3 regions of the Streptomyces tritici genome follow, and region 3 is predicted to be linked to each of the others. Evidence: riboswitches for the same ligand, from Rfam matches in the RefSeq annotation. Region 3 holds a riboswitch; each other region holds the start of a gene.

Region 1 (6,071 bases), 870 kb from region 3:
AGGTCATGTTGCCGCAAAGGAACCCCGGTGCATGGGTGAACGTTGTTCACCCCCGTTGAACTGGCCCAGAGAGCCGTACGTAACGCCGGACGGCCGGGCCCGTTCACGCGATGGAAACAACGAGCGAACTCGGGCCCGCACCTACGAAAGAGCCCCGACAGGGGCGTCGGAGGCTCAGAAGACCCTCCTGAGACGCTCCTCGGCCCCCATCAGGGGCTTTTTCTTGTGAAGAACTTCACGAAGTTTTTCCGACGGGGTGTCGCCGGATGGCCGAAGGCCCGGTCCTTATGCGACCGACAGGGCGATTCCGTCGAGAATGTCGTGCTCGCTGACCACGACCTGACGAGCTCCGGTGCGCTCCATGATCTCCCTCAGGACCAGCGCGCCCGCCACGATCACGTCCACCCGGCCGGGGTGCATCACCGGGATCGCGGCACGCTCGTCGTGCGTGGAGGCCAGCAGCCGCTCGGTCACGGCGACGACCTGCTCGTACGGGATCACGGCGCGGTGGATCTTCGTGGAGTCGTACTCCGGCAGGTCCAGCGCGATCGCGGCGACCGTGGTGACCGAACCGGCCAGGCCGACCAGCGTCTCGGCCGAGGCCAGCGGCACGGTCTCCTCGGCGAGGTCCAGCGCGGCCCGGACGTCGGCGCGGATCGCGGCGGCCTCCTCGGCGCTCACCGGGTCGTGCCGCACATGCCGCTCGGTGAGCCGGACGCAGCCGATGTCGACCGAACGGGCCGCGTCCACCTGCCTGTTGCCGACGACGAACTCGGTCGAGCCGCCGCCGATGTCCACCACCAGGTACCGGTCGTCCCCGTCCAGCTCCGAGGTCGCGCCGGTGAAGGAGAACGCGGCCTCCTGGTCCCCGGAGATCACCTCGGGCTCCACGCCCAGGATGTCCACCACCCCCGCGACGAACTCGTCACGGTTCTCGGCGTCCCGCGAGGCGGAGGTGGCGACGAAGCGCAGCCGCTCGGCGCCCAGCTCCCTGATCACGGCCGCGTAGTCGCGGCAGGCCGCGAACGTCCGCTCCAGCGCCTCCGGGGCCAGCCGGCCGGTCCGGTCCACGCCCTGGCCGAGCCGGACGATCGTCATCCGCCGGTCCAGCTCGATCAGCTCACCGGTCTCCGGGTGGACGTCGGCGACGAGCAGGCGGATGGAGTTGGTCCCGCAGTCGATGCCCGCGACACGGGTCACTGGCCCTCCTCCTTCTCCTTCTCGTCCGTGCACGGCGTGACGCAGGGGCCCTTGGCCCACCACTCCGGCAGCATCGCCAGCGCCTCGTCGCCCAGCGGGTTCACGCCCGGGCCGGCGACCAGGGAGTGGCCGACGAGCACGTGCAGGCACTTGACCCGGTCCGGCATGCCGCCGGCGCTCGGGAAGCCCTCCAGGACCTCGATGGCGTCCCGGCGGGCGAGGTAGTCCTCGTGGGCGGCGCGGTAGGCGGCGGCCAGCTCGGGGTCGGTGCCGAGACGGGCCTGCATCTCCTTCATGACCCCGTTGGCCTCCAGCGTGCCGATCGCCGAGTTCGCCTTCGGGCACGTCAGGTAGTACGTGGTCGGGAACGGGGTGCCGTCGGGGAGCCGCGGCGCGGTCTCGACGACGTCCGGCTGCCCGCAGGGGCAGCGGTGCGCGATCGCCCGCAGGCCGCGCGGCGGGCGGCCGAGCTGCGCCTCGAACGCGGCGACGTCCGCCTCGGTGGGCGCGGTGGGTTCGGTCTGCGGAGGGGGCGTTTCCATGCGTGCGTCAGTCTTCTCGTCGTCGGTTCGGGGTCGCCCCCATCATCCCTCAGCGGCGCGCGTCGGCGTGGTCGACGCCTTCCCAGAGGTCGGAGTACCAGGCGCGGCCGTCGCCGCCGGCGCCGGACCGGGGCCGGCCGGCGGCCCCGGGGTCGTTCACGGTGAAGCCCGTCTCGCCGGGCATCACGTAGTGCAGGTGCTCGCGGGCCAGCCGCCGGATGTACGCGGGGTCCTGCAGCCGTGCCTTCTCGTCGCGCAGCTCCTCCACCCGCTGGGCGGCCTCGGCGGCCTGCCGCTCCTGGTCGGCGATGGCGGCGCGCTGGGAGACGTACTGGCGCATGGGGTAGGCGAGGGCCACCACCAGGGAGCAGACGATCAGGGCGAGGAGGGCGGCGCGGCCGGTGAGGCGGGAGCGGCGGGCCTGCCGGCGGGTCTGGGAACGGTAGACACGGGCGGCGGTCTGCTCGCCGAGCAGTCGCAGCCGGGTCGCGGTCGAGTACCGGTCCCGGTCCTTCGCGGCCATGTCCGGTGCCTCCCCTGGTCACGTGTGCGGATACGCGTACGTCCCCGCACACGGTACGGGACCGAGTGCGGGGACGCGGGGAGGCTGCCTGAGTGAGGATCAGCCCTGCGGTCGGCCCTCGCTGTGCTCTTTAGTTCGCAGTGCGAAACCGCGGGAAGGCGCTGCGGCCGGCGTAGACCGCGGCGTCGTCGAGGATCTCCTCGATGCGCAGCAGCTGGTTGTACTTGGCGACGCGGTCCGAGCGGGCCGGGGCGCCGGTCTTGATCTGGCCGCAGTTGGTGGCGACGGCCAGGTCGGCGATGGTGACGTCCTCGGTCTCGCCGGAGCGGTGGGACATCATGCACTTGAAGCCGTTGCGCTGGGCGAGCTCGACGGCGTCGAGGGTCTCGGTCAGCGAGCCGATCTGGTTGACCTTGACCAGCAGGGCGTTGGCGGTGTTGGTCTCGATGCCGCGGGCGAGGCGCTCGGGGTTGGTGACGAACAGGTCGTCGCCGACGAGCTGGACCTTGTCGCCGAGCAGGTCGGTGAGGGTCTTCCAGCCCTCCCAGTCCTCCTCGTTCAGCGGGTCCTCGATGGAGACCATCGGGTACGCGTCGACGAGCTCGGCGTAGTACGCGCTCATCTCCTCCGCGGTCCGGGTCTTGCCCTCGAACTCGTACGCGCCGTCCTTGTAGAACTCGGTGGCGGCGACGTCCAGGGCGAGCGCGATGTCCTTGCCCGGGGTGTAGCCGGCCTTCTTGATGGCCTCGACGATGAGGTCCAGGGCGGCGCGGTTGGACTCGAGGTTCGGGGCGAAGCCGCCCTCGTCGCCGAGACCGGTGGACAGGCCGCGCTCCTTGAGCACGCCCTTGAGCGCGTGGTAGGTCTCCGCGCCCCAGCGCAGGGCCTCGGAGAAGGACTCCGCGCCGATCGGGGCGATCATGAACTCCTGGATGTCGACGTTGGAGTCCGCGTGGGCGCCGCCGTTGAGGATGTTCATCATCGGCACGGGCAGGACGTGCGCGTTCGGGCCGCCGAGGTAGCGGAAGAGCGGCAGGTCGGAGGCCTCGGAGGCGGCGTGCGCCACGGCGAGGGAGACGCCGAGGATGGCGTTGGCGCCGAGCGAGGACTTGTCCGGGGTGGCGTCCAGGTCGAACATCGCCTGGTCGATCAGACGCTGCTCGGTGGCGTCGTAGCCGACGAGCTCCGGGCCGATCTGCTCGATGACGGCGAGGACGGCCTTCTCGACGCCCTTGCCGCCGTAACGGCTCTTGTCACCGTCGCGGAGCTCCAGGGCCTCGAACGCACCGGTGGAGGCACCGGAGGGAACGGCAGCACGGCCGGTGCTGCCGTCGTCGAGGCCGACCTCGACCTCGACCGTGGGGTTGCCTCGGGAGTCCAGGATTTCCCGGGCTACGACGACGTCGATGGACGGCACGAGCATCTCCTTCTGGGAAGTTACGCGAGAAAGGTGCAGGGTCTGCTTGGCCTTGCGGCAAGAGCCTAACCGCCTCGGGGTGCGCGGCCAGTCGGTGCCCGCCTCCTGGGACGAAAAAGGACCCGAGCGCGGGCATCCCGGGGCGAAACCCCTCGTACTACCCGTCGGTAACTCTCGCGGGGGCTCACCGGGCCGGGAACGGGCGGACCCCGGCCCGGCGTGCACGGGGGGAGTCGCACGCCGGACCGGGGTGGTCACCGCGGGAGGGTCGCACGGCACGGGTGGGCCGCCGGACCCACCCGTGCCGCCGGGCTCACTTCAGGTGGAGCTGCTGGCCCGGGTAGATCAGGTCGGCGTCCTCGACGACGTCCTTGTTCAGCTCGAAGAGCTTCTCCCAGCCGCCCTTGACCTTCTGGGCGGCGGCGATCTTGCTCAGGGTGTCGCCGGCGACGACCTTGTACTCGCCGTCGCCCTTCTTGACCTTCTTGCCGGTCGGGGTGGTGACGGTCTTGGCCTCGGCCTTCTTCGCGGCGGGCTTCGGCGCGGTGCGCTGCTCGCTGCGGGTGGTCGGCTGCTCGGCCTTGCGCTCCGGCTGGGGCTGCTCGGCGGCGCCGCCGGTGTACGCGGCGTTGGACAGGCCCACGCCGCAGCTCGGCCACGCGCCCTTGCCCTGGCCGGCCAGGACCTTCTCGGCGATCTCGATCTGCTGGGCCTTGGTGGCCAGGTTCGCGGTCGGGGCGTAGGCGGTGCCGCCGTACGCGGCCCACGTGGAGGCGGAGAACTGCAGGCCGCCGTAGTAGCCGTTGCCGGTGTTGATGGACCAGTCGCCGCCGGACTCGCACTGGGCGACGCGGTCCCACTCGGCGGCGGTGGCGGCGGAGGCGGTGCCCGCGGTCATCAGCGGCGCGGCGACCGCGACACCGGCGACGCCGGCGAGCGCGAGGGCACGGGCGGCCTTGGACGTACGGCGGTGCTTGCCCTTGCTGGAAAGCAGCATGGAAGTACTCCTCACCGACGCCTGCGAGGTGAGCTGTCGGGTTCGGGCCGGAAGAGTTGCCCGGCCGCGTGTCCTTGCACGCGGCTTCACCCCGAGCCGGTCGATCGGCCGTCACTGACGGCCGGGACCGGCGCAAACCTTGGGTCCCCCGCTCCTGCCTTCGGCGCATGACGCGACGACTGTTCCCGACGGCCGGCGGCAGGACTCGGCGTACCGGTCGGCGGGGCCCGCGGTGGCGAGCGGTCCCGACCGTAGACACAGACCCGCCGGAAGTTCAAAGAGCCGCATCGGGGAAAAAACGCCCTTACAGGACCAGTTGCCGGAGGCGTTTGCGCTGGTGAGACGTGACGGAAGCAAAGTTTGCGGGCGTCCGGGGTCAGTTGGGGCGAAGAGACTCATGTCTCACTTGCACAGAACCGGACATACAACCCCGAACCGCCCGCGCTCCCCGCTACTTCCGGCCCGTCAGTTCCAGGTCCTGGCCAGGGAGGATGAGGTCCGGATCGGCTCCCACGGTCTCCTTGTTGGCCTCATAGAGGGCGCGCCAGCCCCCGTCGAGCTCATGAGCGGCCGCGATCTGGGAGAGATTGTCGCCGGGCCGGACGGTGTACTCGCCCGAAGTGTCCGACTCCTCACCTGTGGGCGTTTCGGCCGAGTCCGCACCCGTACCGGACGTTTCGTCGAGGTCGGGGCGGCTCGCATCCCGTGTCGCCTCGTCAGCCGGCGCGGCATGACGCCCCGATTCGGCCCCCTTGCCCGAATCGTCCGGGCTCTCGGTCGCGGCCTCGCCGCGGTGCTTGCCGGTGCCGGGGCCGACGGGAGTGGCGGAGGCGTCCGGCGCCCCGGCGGGCGCGCCGGGAGCGGTCGGCGTGGTGCTCGCGTCCGGCTGCGCGGACGCGTCGGGCAGAAGGGACGCATCGGGCGTCTCCGGCCCCGTCCCGGCCTCGTCCCGGGCGTCCGGATTCGCGGTCGCATCGGGCGTGGCGGACGGAGCGGCGGGAGTCGCCGGAGCGGTGGGCAGCAGGCCGCCGGAGGGGCTCGTGGGCGGCTTCAGCGTCCCGTCGTCCTTCAGGCCGACGATGGCGGCGCAGGTGGCCCAGGTCTTCGCGCCCTGCGCGGCGAGCGCCTTCTCGGCGACCGCGATCTGCTGGGCGCGGCTGGCGAGGTCCGGGCGCGCCGCGTACTGGGTGCCGCCGTAGGCGTCCCAGGTCTCCTGGGTGAACTGCAGCCCGCCGTAGAGCCCGTTGCCGAAGTCGGCGCTCCACAGCCCGCCGGACTCGCACTCGGCGACCCGGTCCCAGGTGGCCTCGTCGGCGGCGGAGGCGGAGCCCGCGGCGAGCAGAGGAAGGGCCAGGGCGGATCCCGTCACCCCTGCGGCGACGACGAGAGCGG
Region 2 (6,071 bases), 1.4 Mb from region 3:
GCCTGCGAGGCGACCGCCTCCGGGCCGCGGACCAGCTTGGTGGCGGCGGCCCGCAGCGAGCCGCCGTCGGCCCGCAGGACGACGTCCGGGTCGAGCACGGCGAGCAGCCCCTCGAAGTCGCCCCCGCGGGACGCGGCGAGGAACGCGTCGACGACCTTGCGCTGCCGGACGACGTCCCGCTCCGGCTGCGGCGCCGTGCCCTGCACCCGGCGGCGGGCCCGGCTGGCGAGCTGGCGGGCGGCGGCCGGGGTGCGGTCGACCAGCGGGCCGATCTCGTCGAAGGACACGCCGAACATGTCGTGCAGCACGAACGCGAGCCGCTCCGCCGGGTTCAGCGTCTCCAGGACGACGAGCAGGGCGAGGCCCACCGAGTCGGCCATCAGCGCCTGCTGCTCGGGGTCGGTGGTCCGGGCCACCGGGTCGGGGGCGGCCCGGATCACCGGGTCGGGGACGTGCACCCGGGCGTCCAGGGAGTCCTCGCGGCGGGAGGTGCGGGAGCGCAGCATGTCGAGGCAGACCCGGCCGACGACGGTGGTCAGCCAGCCGCTGAGGTTCTCGACGGCGGAGGTGTCGCTGCGGTTCAGCTTGAGCCAGGCCTCCTGGACGGCGTCCTCCGCCTCGCTGACCGAGCCGAGCATCCGGTACGCGACCGCCCGCAGGTGATCGCGGTCCGCCTCGAAGCGCCGGGCCAGCAGCTCGCGGTCCGGCGCGCTCGCGCCTCCCGGGGCGTCGGTGTGCGGGTCCGCGTGCGTCTCCTGCGGTTCCGGGTTCATGTCTTCCGTCCGTTCCCCTCGTCGGACCGGCGTGGTCCCGGTCCCCACCGTCATGACGGGCCGCGGGGGGACGATGTGACCGTCCGGCGTCCCGGCACGTGAGATCCGCACCGGATCGCGCCGCACGCGCGGGAATCCCCGGCCGGACCCGGCAAGCACCGGGATTCCCCACTTCAGCCCGATGATCTTCGTCCGTAGGTTCTCAGACATGACGACGACGCACACCCAGAACGCCCAGACCGCCGCGACCACCGCCAACCCCGTGCTCCGCGTGCCGCCCGCCTCCCCGGCCGCGGCCGCCGCGTACTTCTCCGCGAGCCTGGCCTTCCACGCGGACGTCTCCGACGTCGCCGCCGCGCTCGCGGCCGGCGGCGACCCCGGCTTCGTGCTCCTCGACTCCCGCTCCACGGCCTCCTGGGACCAGGGCCACGTGCCCGGAGCGGTCCACCTGCCGACCGCGCAGATCCCCGAGCAGGCCGAGCGGCTCCTGGACAAGGCCGTCCCGGTCGTCACGTACTGCTGGGGCCCCGGCTGCAACGGCGCGACCCGCGCCGCCCTGGCCCTCGCCGAGCTCGGCTACCAGGTCAAGGAGATGCTCGGCGGCTTCGAGTACTGGGTGCGCGAGGGCTTCGCGTACGAGACCTGGGAGGGCCCGGCGGGGCGCGCCGCCGACCCGCTGACCGCGCCGGTCGACGCCGAGGACTGCGGCTGCTGAACGGCGGGTGAGACCAGGGTCACGCCCCTGTGGCGAAAAGCGATTTCCGATGCTGTCCGCGATGACGTACTGTTGGGTTCACCGACGCGGGGTGGAGCAGCTCGGTAGCTCGCTGGGCTCATAACCCAGAGGTCGCAGGTTCAAATCCTGTCCCCGCTACTGAAGACGAAGGCTCGGATCCATCAAGGATCCGGGCCTTCGCGCATGCCCGGCCCTCGGCTGCCCCGGCCCCCGCAAGTCACAGGCCCTCGCGAGCGGCCCCGTCCCCCGGACGGCCGACGGCGGGTCGCCGCGGGGCGCGGCTGCGGCCAGCCTGGATGGGGCGGAGCACCGTCCGCGGCTCGGGCGGACCGGCAGGAGACCACAGGTGGGGCGACGATCGGCGGGCGGAGGGAAGAACGGCGAGGCGAGGCTCTCGCCGGTTCAGCGACGCTTCGTCCGCGCCCTGCCCGCGCTCGTCATCCTCGGCGGCGCGGCCTTCGACCTGTCCACGCCGCCCGAGTACACCGCGGCCCCGCTGTACTCGGCCGCCCCGCTGATCGCCGCGCCGCTGTTCTCCTTCCGGCTGACCCTGCTGACCGTCGTCGTCGCGGTGCTCGCCAGCTTCGGACTGCACTGGTACAACGACACGGCCGGCGACGTTCCCGCCATCACCGAGAACCTGACCGTCCTGACGGTCTCCGCCTTCGCGCTGCTCATCAACCGGGCGGTGCAGCGCAGCGGCGAGCGGCTGGCGTCCGCGCGGGTGATCGCCGAGGCGGCGCAGAAGGCCGTGCTGCCCACCCCCGCCGAGCGGATCGGCGCGCTGCACGTGGCGGCGCGGTACGAGGCGGCGCAGGCGGACGCGTTCATCGGCGGCGACCTGTTCGCGGTCCAGGACACCCCGTACGGGGTGCGGCTGGTGGTCGGCGACGTCCGCGGCAAGGGGCTGGACGCGGTGGAGGCGGTGGCGGTGGTCATCGGCGCGTTCCGGGAGGCGGCCGAGCAGGAGGCCGCGCTGGAGGGCGTGGCGCAGCGGCTGGAGCGGGCGCTGGCCCGGGAGGGCAGGCGGCGCGGCAGCCTGGACGCCTTCGAGGGCTTCACGACCGCCGTGCTCGCCGAGATCCCGGGCGGCCGGGAGCGGGTGCGGATCGTCAACCGGGGCCATCCGGAGCCGCTGCTGCTGCACGTCGACGGAGGGCTGGAGCGGCTGACGCCGAGCCAGGCGGCGCTGCCGCTGGGCATGGGCGACCTGGGCGCCTGGCCGGACCGGGTGGACGACTGGCCGTACCCGCCCGGCGCGACGCTGCTCTTCTACACGGACGGCCTCTCCGAGGCGCGCGACGAGCACGGCGCCTTCTACGCGCCGGGGGAGCGGCTCTCCGGCCGGATCTTCCCGGGGCCCGGGGAGCTCCTGGACGCACTGGTCGACGACGTGCGCCGGTACACCGGGGGCGGGTCGACGGACGACATGGCGCTGCTGGCGGTGAGCCGGCCGGCGGAGGGCCAGCCGGAGCGACGGCGGACGATGCCGGTGGTGCCGTGACGATGGGTAGTCGCGGGATCTCGGAGAGATAACGACTGACGGGGCGTCACTTCGCGTGGATCCGGCCGGCGGTCGCCGACGCGGGGCCAACTCGCCCGTTTCCACCCTGTTCTGGAGGATTAAGTCCAGGCCAAGGGGCGGAACGATCAAGAGGAACAGCTTGGAATCGGACCCCCGTGTCTATTAACGTTCGATAACGCAGCGCGGTCGTCCCAGCCGTCGCAAGAGTCGGCACCGTGCGCGTGCGCCGAATCCCGCAAGGGAACCGGGGAACCACCACTTGGGGTGAATCGGGTCGCACCCGACCCGTAGGAGACCTTCCTGCTCCGAACCCGTCAGCTAACCCGGTAGGCGAGAAGGAAGGAAAGGAGTACGCCTCCGTGGCGTCCAACCCTGCTGTCCCCCAGACCCATTTCGACGTGTACGGCCCCGCGGCCGGCGTCCCGGCCGTCGGTGGGGGAGGCGAAGGGGAGGAGTGGAACCCCGGCGAGGACGTGCTCCGCCCGGCCCGCGGCCGGCACCGTGTCGTCAAGCAGCGCAGCATCGCCCGCAGTTCCACCGTCCTCGGCGTCGGCGTCATCGCGGCGGTCGGCGCGGGCGGCCTGGCCACGGCCAAGGAGAAGCCCCCGGTCGCCATCTCGCTGCCGGACATGAACCTGCCCGCCGCCGCGGACCTGCCCGGCGTGGGCGACCTCATCGCCGACGAGCCCGCCGCCGTCAACGACGGCGTCGAGCCGCTCACCCAGTCCTCCGTGGCCCTCGCCGCCGACGGCTCCCAGAGCGGCGCCGACGCGGGCGAGGCCCTGCGCGCCCGCATCCTCCAGCAGGCCGAGCAGCAGCAGGCGACCGCGGAGGCCCAGGCCAAGGCGGCCGCCGAGAAGGCCGCCGCCGAGAAGGCCGCCGCCGAGGCGAAGGCCCAGCAGACCGCGGCCGCGGCCGAGGCGAAGGCCGCCGAGGAAGCGAAGCGCAAGGCCGAGGCGGAGGCCGCGGCCAAGGCGGAGGCGGCCCGCATCGCGGCCCTCGCCGCCAGCTACGCGCTGCCCACCTCCTCGTACACGATCACCTCCGAGTACGGCCAGGCCGGCTCCATGTGGTCCTCCGGCTACCACACCGGCCTCGACTTCGCCGCGCCCACCGGCACCCCGGTGAAGGCCGTCCACGGCGGCACCATCAAGTCGGCCGGCTGGTCCGGCTCGTACGGCTACCGGATCGTCCTGGAGCTGGAGGACGGCACCGAGGTCTGGTACGCCCACCTGTCCTCGATGACCGTGAGCGCGGGGCAGAGCGTGGGCACCGGCGACACGATCGGCCGCGTCGGCGCGACCGGCAACGTGACCGGCCCCCACCTCCACCTGGAGGTCCACACCGCGAGCGGCGCGGGCATCGACCCGGCCGCCTGGCTGCGGGAGCACGGCCAGAACGTCTGACGCGGCTCAGGCCCGGTACGGATTCGGGCCCGTGTAGTCGCGGTGCGGCGGGGGCGGCGGCACCGGCCGGAGCCGGCCCGTGGCGCCCGCCGCGTACGTGAGCGCCGGCGAGGCGAACGCCTTCCGCTGCCACAGGTGGTGCAGCAGCTCCTGCTCCCGCGCGGCGAAGTCCGGCTCCGCCGTGCCGCGGTGGGCCCGGTCCCGCAGGAACGCCAGGCTCGTCGCGAAGACCTCGTACTCGTGCACCGCGCGCCCCGCGGCGGCGCCGTACGCGGCGGAGGCGTACGAGCGGGCCACGGCGCGGGCCCGCATCGAGGACAGTGCCAGCGGCTCGGCGGGGGCGAGCCAGCCGGCCGCCGCGTACGCCGGGAGCCGCCCGGATATCGTGCGCAGCTCGCGCTGCCGGCTCCAGATCGCGAGCCAGGTCAGCAGGGCGAAGGCCGGCACCATGAACGCCCCGTACACGGCGAGGAAGCCCAGCGGGCTGCGGACGGCCGAGCCGTTCCACAGCGCGTGCACCCCCATCGCCAGCAGCAGCCCGCCGAGCGGCAGCAGGACGCGGCGGACCCGGTGCCGGCGGGCGGTGGCGGCGGCGAGCCCGAAGCCGATGCCGGTGCACACGGTGAACAGCGGATGGGCGAACGGCGTCAGCACGATCCGGCCGAAGAAGGTCATCACGGTCTTCGAGCCGAGGACGCCCGCGCCGGTCGCCAGGTCCTCGCCGAAGGCGTTGCCGAGATACAGGACGTTCTCGGTGAACGCGAAGCCGGTCGCGGTGAATCCGGCGACCACGACGCCGTCGACGAGGCCGGTGACGCGCGGGCGGCGGAACAGGAAGAGCAGAAGCAGGGCCCCGGCCTTGACGCTCTCCTCGACGACCGGGGCCACGTAGGTCGCGCCGAGGCTGAGCAGGTCGTCGGGGTCGGTGGTGGCGGTCGCGCCGGCGATCCAGCGGAGCGCGAAGGTGTTGGCGGTGAACGCCATGAGCGCGGCGGCGCCCGCGCCCCAGGCGAACGCGAAGATCAGGTTCTTCCAGGGGCCCGGGTCGACCCGGTCGAGCCAGCGGAACGCGGCCAGCAGCAGCGGGACCGGGAGCACCGCCAGGCCGAGGCCGACGAGGAAGCCCTCGGTGCCGGTCTTCTCGCGGAGCACGACCAGGAGCACCAGGCCGCAGAGCGCGAGCACGCCGAAGACGGCGGCGGCGCGCAGGGCCCGGCGGTGCCGGAGCAGCCGCCGCGGACGGTAGCGCCACTGGGCGCGGTCGCCCGGAGCGGCGGGCGGGGCGTCGGCGTCGGCGGTCGGCACGGGGTGGTGCGACGCGGCAGGCCGCGTCGGCGCGGGGTCATGAGGTGGCGCGAGGTGATTCGGCACGCTCCGACCGTAGCCGCGGGGCGGGGGCTACTTCCTGCGAAAAAGAAGATCATGCACCCGGTGGCCCTTGTCGAGGCCCTGGCCCTCGAAGCGGGTCAGCGGGCGGAACGCGGGCCGGGGGGCGAAGCCGCCGTCCTCGGCGGTGTTCTCGAAGTCGGGGTGCGCGGTGAGCACCTCGAGCATCTGCTCGGCGTACGGCTCCCAGTCGGTGGCGCAGTGCAGGATCGCGCCGGGCTTCATCCGGGTCGCGACGAGGCTCA
Region 3 (6,071 bases):
CCGCCGCTGCGGATGGAGATGACCGACGGGCGGCGACTGCTGCTGCGCCAGGGCGGCCGGGTCCTGCTGCTCGGCCGGGTCGACCCGGACCGCGGGGGAGTGGCGCTGCGCCTGGGGCCGGGCCACCGCTCGCCGCTGCCGCCGCTGAGCGCCGACGCGTCCCGCCGCGGCCCCGACTGGCGCCACCGGTACGCGGGGCTGCTCGGCGACGCGGCGGAGGGGCCGCTGCACGACGGCCGCTGGCTGCTCGCGGAGCGCCCCACCCTCCCGTACGGCGCCTGGCGCCACGAACTGGCCCGCACCTGGCCCGAGGCGTACCTCGACTGGAACGCCGGCTGGAACGGCGTCGTCCCGCTGCGCCCGCTCTCCGCCCCCGACGCGCCGCGCGTCAAGGCGTACCGCCGCCGGGCCCGGGAGGGCGTCCTGCCGCCCGTGCTGCTGTGGTGGGTGTCCGCCTTCGACGGCTGGGTGATCCTCGACGGCCACGACCGGGCCGTGGCGGCGCTGGCCGAGGACCGCGAGCCGGAATCGGTGGTGCTCACGCGCGGCGAGGACGAGGAGGAGCAGCGGGAGGTGCTCGACCGGGTCGTCGCGTGGCACGAACGGCTCCTGGCGGGCCTCGGCGACGACCCGGCCAAGGAGCCGCAGCGCCGCTGGGCGGTGGAGGCGCTGGCGCGGACGGCGGCGGGCCTGCCGTACGACCGGAAGCGCACCGCGGCGTGGCCGGTTCCCGGTGGAGCGGCGGAATGGGACGCGCTGATGCTTGAATTCCGCCATGAACACGACCGCTCATAGCCGGCCCGGTCCCGACGGGCGCGCCACGGACGTCGACGTCCTGCGCGTCTTCTGCGCGGGCGACGGCCGGTACGGCAACGCCCTCGGCGTGGTGCGCGACGGGCGCGGCCACCCCGACGAGGCGTCCCGGCAGGCGCTGGCCAAGGAACTCGGCTTCAGCGAGACGGTGTTCGTGGACGACCCCGAGCGCGGGGCGGTCGACATCTACACCCCCGGCGTGCGGCTGCCGTTCGCGGGGCACCCGGTCGTCGGCGCGGCCTGGCTGCTCGACCTGGAGGTCGTCCACCCGCCGGCCGGCGAGGTGTGGGTCCGCGGCGACGGCGAGTTCACCTGGATCGAGGCCCGCGCGGAGTGGGCCCCGCCGCGCACCCTGCGGCAGTACGGCTCGGCGCGCGAGGTCGACGCGCTGGCCGTCCCCGAGCCGGGGGAGTGGATCTACGCCTGGGCCTGGGAGGAGGAGGCCGCCGGCCGCATCCGCGCCCGTGCCTTCCCGGGCCGCGGCGACGGGATCGACGAGGACGAGGCGACCGGCGCGGCCGCGCTGCTGCTCACGGCCGCGCTGGGCCGGGCCCTGAACATCACGCAGGGCCTGGGCTCGCAGATCCTGACCGCCCCGGGCCCGGACGGGATCATCGAGCTCGGCGGCAGGGTGCGCCTGGAGCGCACCCTGACCGTCTGAGCCCGGAGCCCCTCAGGGCCTAGGGGGTGTCTCGTCGATCAAGCCGGGCTCCCGACGTCTGGCACCGCGCCTCGCCGCGTTGTCGTCGGTCGCCGACGCGCTGCGTCGCCTCCCTCCTCCGCCTTGCGATGCACGGCACCAGACGCCGCTCGCTGATCCGGCCTGATCGACAAGACACCCCCTAGTACGCCCCGAAGACGTTGTCGATGGAGCCGTACCGGTCCGCCGCGTAGTTGCAGGCGGCGGTGATGTTGGCGACCGGGTCGAACGGGTCCATGGACGTGCCGGGCACGTGGTAGGCCCGGAACGTCGGGTCGATCACCTGGAGCAGGCCCTTGGACGGGGTGCCGGCGGCCGCGTTGGAGTCCCAGTTGTTGATGGCCAGCGGGTTGCCGGAGGACTCGCGCAGGATGTTGCGGTGGATGCCGTCGTACGAGCCCGGGATGCCGTGCTGGGCCATGACGTCGAGGGCTTCGCGGATCCAGCCGTCGAGGTTGTTCGCGTACGTCTTGGGCGCGGCGGCCTTCGCGGGGGCGGCCTGGGCCGGGGCGGCCTTCGGCGCGGTCCGCTCGGCGGAGCGGCTGGCGCGCTCGGCCTTGGCGGGAGCGGACTTCTCCTTGGCGGGGGCGGCGGCCTTCTTTCCGGTGAGGGAAAGGCGCAGGCCCGGGTGAATGAGTGACGGATCGTCACCCACGGCACTCCGATTGGCGCGGTAGAGGCTCTTCCAGCCCCCGGAGATGTTCTGCTCGTCCGCGATCACCGAAAGGGAATCGCCGCGGACGACGGTGTACGTCTTCGGCGCGGAATTCGGCTTCACGGCGGTCGTGATCTTTTCGACCGCGGCGCCGGCCGCGGCCGTGTGCGCGGGGGTCTGCTGGGACGCTGCCTGCGGCGCGGCCTGGGCGCCGGTCGGGATCAGCGGCAGCGCGAGCGCGGCGCCGCCGGTGCCGGCCATGGCGATGCCACGGCTCAGGGGACGTCGCTTGGGACGGCGGTGCTTACCGGATGCGGGCATGGTCGTTCCTCTCCGGCGCCTTCGGGGTGAGCTGTCGGGTTCGGGCTGGAGCTGCCCGGCCGCACGCGGCGGCTTCACCCCAAGCCGTCGCGGAATTCCGTGCCGGCGCATTCGTGGGTCCCCCGCTCCTGCCGACGGGTGCGTGCTCGGTGGATTTCCGGACGGTGGCAGGATTCGGCGGTCCGTCCGGGGTCGACGCGAACGTAGGCGAGAAATGCGACGCGAAACAAGACGCGTATTTCCCGGCCCCATGAAATGGATCAACGATTTCGGGACGCGCCGGGAGCGAACTTCCTTGTGGTGCGGGGTGCTGAGGACGTTTCGGCCGGAGGGCGGGGTTCCGTCACGTGACGGACATCACGGGGAGCGGAATCGGTATGACCGAAAAGGAAAAGGGAGTTGATAAAAGACCGAAGAGAAGGCATTAGGGGCCTAGGAGGCTCTTGGGTCGGTTTGGGCGAATTGGGGGGCGTACTCAGGCGCGGGATGAGTACCCGAGCGCTGCCGCCCGACGGCCGCCGCCCGGCACGGTGTCCGCATGGGAATCAGCGCGCGCGAACTCGCCGACCGCACGCCGGCGACACGGGACCGGTACGTCGACCTGCTGCGGGTCGCCTCACTCGGCGTCGTGGTGCTCGGGCACTGGCTGATGGCCGCCGTCACGGCGGACGGCGCGATCGGCAACCTGCTGGCCGTCGTCCCCGAACTCCAGGTCGTGACCTGGGTGTTCCAGGTCATGCCGGTCTTCTTCTTCGTCGGCGGCTTCGCGCACGCCCTCGCCCACCGCTCCCGCCCGCGGTACGCGGCGTTCCTGCGGGCCCGGCTGCAGCGGCTGCTGCGGCCCACGATGGTGTTCGTCGCGGTGTGGGGCGCGCTCGCGCTCGCCGTCCAACTCCTCGGCGCGGACCGGGGCCTGACGGGCGTCGCGCTGCGACTCGTCGCCCAGCCGCTGTGGTTCATCGGCATCTACCTGGCGATGGTCGCCCTCACCCCGCCGCTCCTGAAGCTCCACGAGCGGTACGGCTGGGGCGCGTTCGGCGCGCTGGTCGCCGCGGCGGCCGCGGTGGACGCGCTGCGGTTCGCGGCGGACGTGCCGTACGTGGAGTTCCTGAACTTCGCGTTCGTCTGGCTGGCGGTGCATCAGCTCGGCTTCCTGCGCGCCGACGGGATGCTCCGGCTGCCGGGCGCGCTCGCCGCCGCCGGCCTGGCGGGCGCGGGCCTGCTGGTGGCCTTCGGCCCGTACCCGCTGTCGATGGTCGGGATGCCCGGCGAGAAGGTCTCCAACATGGCCCCGCCCACGCTGGCCCTGCTCTGTCACGGCCTGTGGCTCGTCGGCGCGGTCGAGCTGCTGCGGGGGCCCGGCACCCGGCTCGTGGCGCGGGCGGGCGTCTGGCACAAGGTCGTCGCGGCGAACGGCATCGCCATGACCGCGTTCCTGTGGCACCTGACGGCGATGCTCGGCGTGTACGGGGCTCTGCTCGCCCTCGGCCGCGGGCTCCCCGAGCCGGCGACGGCCGCCTGGTGGGCCCAGGCGCCCCTGCGGCTCGCGGCGGCCGCCGCCCTCACGGCCCTGCTCGTCGCCGTCTTCCGCCGCTTCGAGCGCCCGGCGCCCGCCGCGCCGGCCAGCGGCGCCGGCGGCCCGGTGGCGGCGCTCGGCATCACCCTCGCGCTGTTCGGCGTCCTCGGCCTGTCGATGGTCGGCTTCGGCGGCCTCCTGGAGGGCCGTACCGCCCTGCTGGTGGCCGTGCGCGTGAGCGCCCCGGCGGCGGTCGCCATGGCGCTCGCCGGCTGGCTCCTGGTGGAACGGGCGGGACGGGCGGGACGGGCGGGACGGGCGTGACCAGGCGGTCCTACGCGCTCAGCGGGAACTCGGCCGCCAGCTCGCGGAACATCGCCCCGTTGTGGTCGAAGGCGCGCTTGCACTCGTCGACGATCCGCTGCCGCTCCAGGTCGTCCGCGTTCACGGCGTCCAGCAGCTCGCGGTAACCGCGCTTGAAGGCCGCCGGGTTGGCGATGTCCTCGAAGACGTAGAAGCGGACGCCGTCGCCCTTGCGGGCGAAGCCCCAGGTGCGCTCGGCGCGGTCGCGGATGATCTGGCCGCCCGAGAGGTCCCCGAGGTAGCGGGTGTAGTGGTGGGCCACGTACCCCGCGGGCCAGTCACGGGCGCAGGCTGCGACGCGGTCGGCGTACGCGGCGGTGGACGGCAGCGGGGAGACGCCGGCCCGCCAGTCCGGCCCGCGCAGGTGCGTGAGGTCGCGCTCGAGGGCGGCCGTGCGGAACAGCTCCGGCCGTATGAACGGCCCGGCGACCGGGTCGGTGCGCAGCGTCTCGGCGCCCTCCTCCAGCGCGCGGTACACGAACCAGAGCTGCTCGGTGTAGCGCGCGTACGCGTCGACGCCGAGGCGGCCGCCGAGGAGGTCGGTCATGAAGCCCGACGACTCGGCCTCGGTGTGCTGCGCCTGCGACGCGGTGCGGATCAGCGTGGAGAAGGGCGTGGTCAAGGCATGCCTCCGGGACCGATCGGGACGGGAACCGGTCCGATCCTGCTCCTTAGGCTTACCTAAGTCAACCGGTTCCCGACGGCCTGTCGGTAAAGACGCTACCCCGCGGAGGGCCTACGGCAACGTGAGAATCTCGGCCCCGCCGTCCGTGACCACGAGGGTGTGCTCGAACTGGGCGGTCCGCTTGCGGTCCTTCGTGACCACCGTCCAGCCGTCGTCCCACATGTCGTACTCGTGCGTGCCGAGGGTCAGCATCGGCTCGATGGTGAACGTCATGCCGGGCTGGATCACCGTCGTGTGGTGGGGCGAGTCGTAGTGCGGGACGATCAGACCGGAATGGAAGGACGAGTTGATGCCGTGACCCGTGAAGTCCCGGACGACGCCGTAGCCGAAGCGCTTGGCGTACGACTCGATGACCCGGCCGATGATGTTGATCTGACGGCCGGGCTTGACGGCCTTGATGGCCCGGTTCAGGGACTCGCGGGTCCGCTCGACCAGGAGCCGCGACTCCTCGTCGACGTCGCCGCAGAGATAGGTGGCGTTGTTGTCGCCGTGCACGCCGTGGATGTACGCGGTGACGTCGAGGTTCACGATGTCGCCGTCGCGCAGCACGGTGGAGTCCGGGATGCCGTGGCAGATGACCTCGTTGATCGACGCGCACAGCGACTTCGGGAAGCCGCGGTAGCCGAGCGTCGAGGGGTAGGCGCCGTGGTCGCACATGTACTCGTGGGCGACGCGGTCCAGCTCGTCGGTGGTCACGCCGGGCGCGATGTGCTTGGCGGCCTCCTCCATCGCCCGGGCGGCGATGCGGCCGGCGATGCGCATCCGCTCGATGGTGTCGGAGTCCTGCACCTCGGGACCGGTGTACGGGGCGGGAGCGGGCTTTCCGACGTACTCGGGACGGCGGATGGCTCCGGGGACGGAACGGTGCGGGGAGAGCTCCCCGGGCACGAGCAGCGACTGGCCAGACATGCAGCGAGTCTAACCAGCCGCGGTGGGGCAGCATGGCGTCAGAGCGACGGATGAAGGAGCGGGAGATGTCCCTGTTCAAGAAGCGCACGACCGGCAAGCCGGGCGAGTG

What was found. Region 3 has a riboswitch for cyclic di-AMP ahead of ACNJ93_RS08470 (LysM peptidoglycan-binding domain-containing protein). Riboswitches for the same ligand answer to the same signal wherever they lie in the genome.
Region 1: it holds a riboswitch for cyclic di-AMP, as region 3 does, so the genes downstream of both, ACNJ93_RS12410 (transglycosylase family protein) here and ACNJ93_RS08470 (LysM peptidoglycan-binding domain-containing protein) in region 3, are expected to answer to the same signal.
Region 2: it holds a riboswitch for cyclic di-AMP, as region 3 does, so the genes downstream of both, ACNJ93_RS14865 (M23 family metallopeptidase) here and ACNJ93_RS08470 (LysM peptidoglycan-binding domain-containing protein) in region 3, are expected to answer to the same signal.

What each region holds. Positions count from the first base shown of each region.
Region 1 is NZ_CP183183.1:2,701,537-2,707,607, forward strand. Features, by position in the region: gene ACNJ93_RS12390 (exopolyphosphatase) at 286-1,200, opposite strand; gene ACNJ93_RS12395 (DUF501 domain-containing protein) at 1,197-1,742, opposite strand; gene ACNJ93_RS12400 (FtsB family cell division protein) at 1,792-2,265, opposite strand; gene eno (phosphopyruvate hydratase) at 2,396-3,688, opposite strand; gene ACNJ93_RS12410 (transglycosylase family protein) at 3,996-4,679, opposite strand; cyclic di-AMP (ydaO/yuaA leader) riboswitch at 4,683-4,855, opposite strand; gene ACNJ93_RS12415 (transglycosylase family protein) at 5,131-6,071, opposite strand, start outside.
Region 2 is NZ_CP183183.1:3,241,118-3,247,188, reverse strand. Features, by position in the region: gene ACNJ93_RS14885 (sigma-70 family RNA polymerase sigma factor) at 1-773, opposite strand, end outside; gene ACNJ93_RS14880 (rhodanese-like domain-containing protein) at 982-1,488, shown strand; tRNA gene ACNJ93_RS14875 (tRNA-Met) at 1,574-1,647, shown strand; gene ACNJ93_RS14870 (PP2C family protein-serine/threonine phosphatase) at 1,856-3,013, shown strand; cyclic di-AMP (ydaO/yuaA leader) riboswitch at 3,249-3,382, shown strand; gene ACNJ93_RS14865 (M23 family metallopeptidase) at 3,394-4,440, shown strand; gene ACNJ93_RS14860 (PrsW family intramembrane metalloprotease) at 4,447-5,745, opposite strand; gene trmB (tRNA (guanosine(46)-N7)-methyltransferase TrmB) at 5,839-6,071, opposite strand, start outside.
Region 3 is NZ_CP183183.1:1,828,331-1,834,401, reverse strand. Features, by position in the region: gene ACNJ93_RS08480 (hypothetical protein) at 1-795, shown strand, start outside; gene ACNJ93_RS08475 (PhzF family phenazine biosynthesis protein) at 776-1,474, shown strand; gene ACNJ93_RS08470 (LysM peptidoglycan-binding domain-containing protein) at 1,656-2,489, opposite strand; cyclic di-AMP (ydaO/yuaA leader) riboswitch at 2,493-2,679, opposite strand; gene ACNJ93_RS08465 (acyltransferase family protein) at 3,028-4,329, shown strand; gene ACNJ93_RS08460 (heme oxygenase (biliverdin-producing)) at 4,340-4,990, opposite strand; gene map (type I methionyl aminopeptidase) at 5,105-5,962, opposite strand; gene ACNJ93_RS08450 (hypothetical protein) at 6,028-6,071, shown strand, end outside.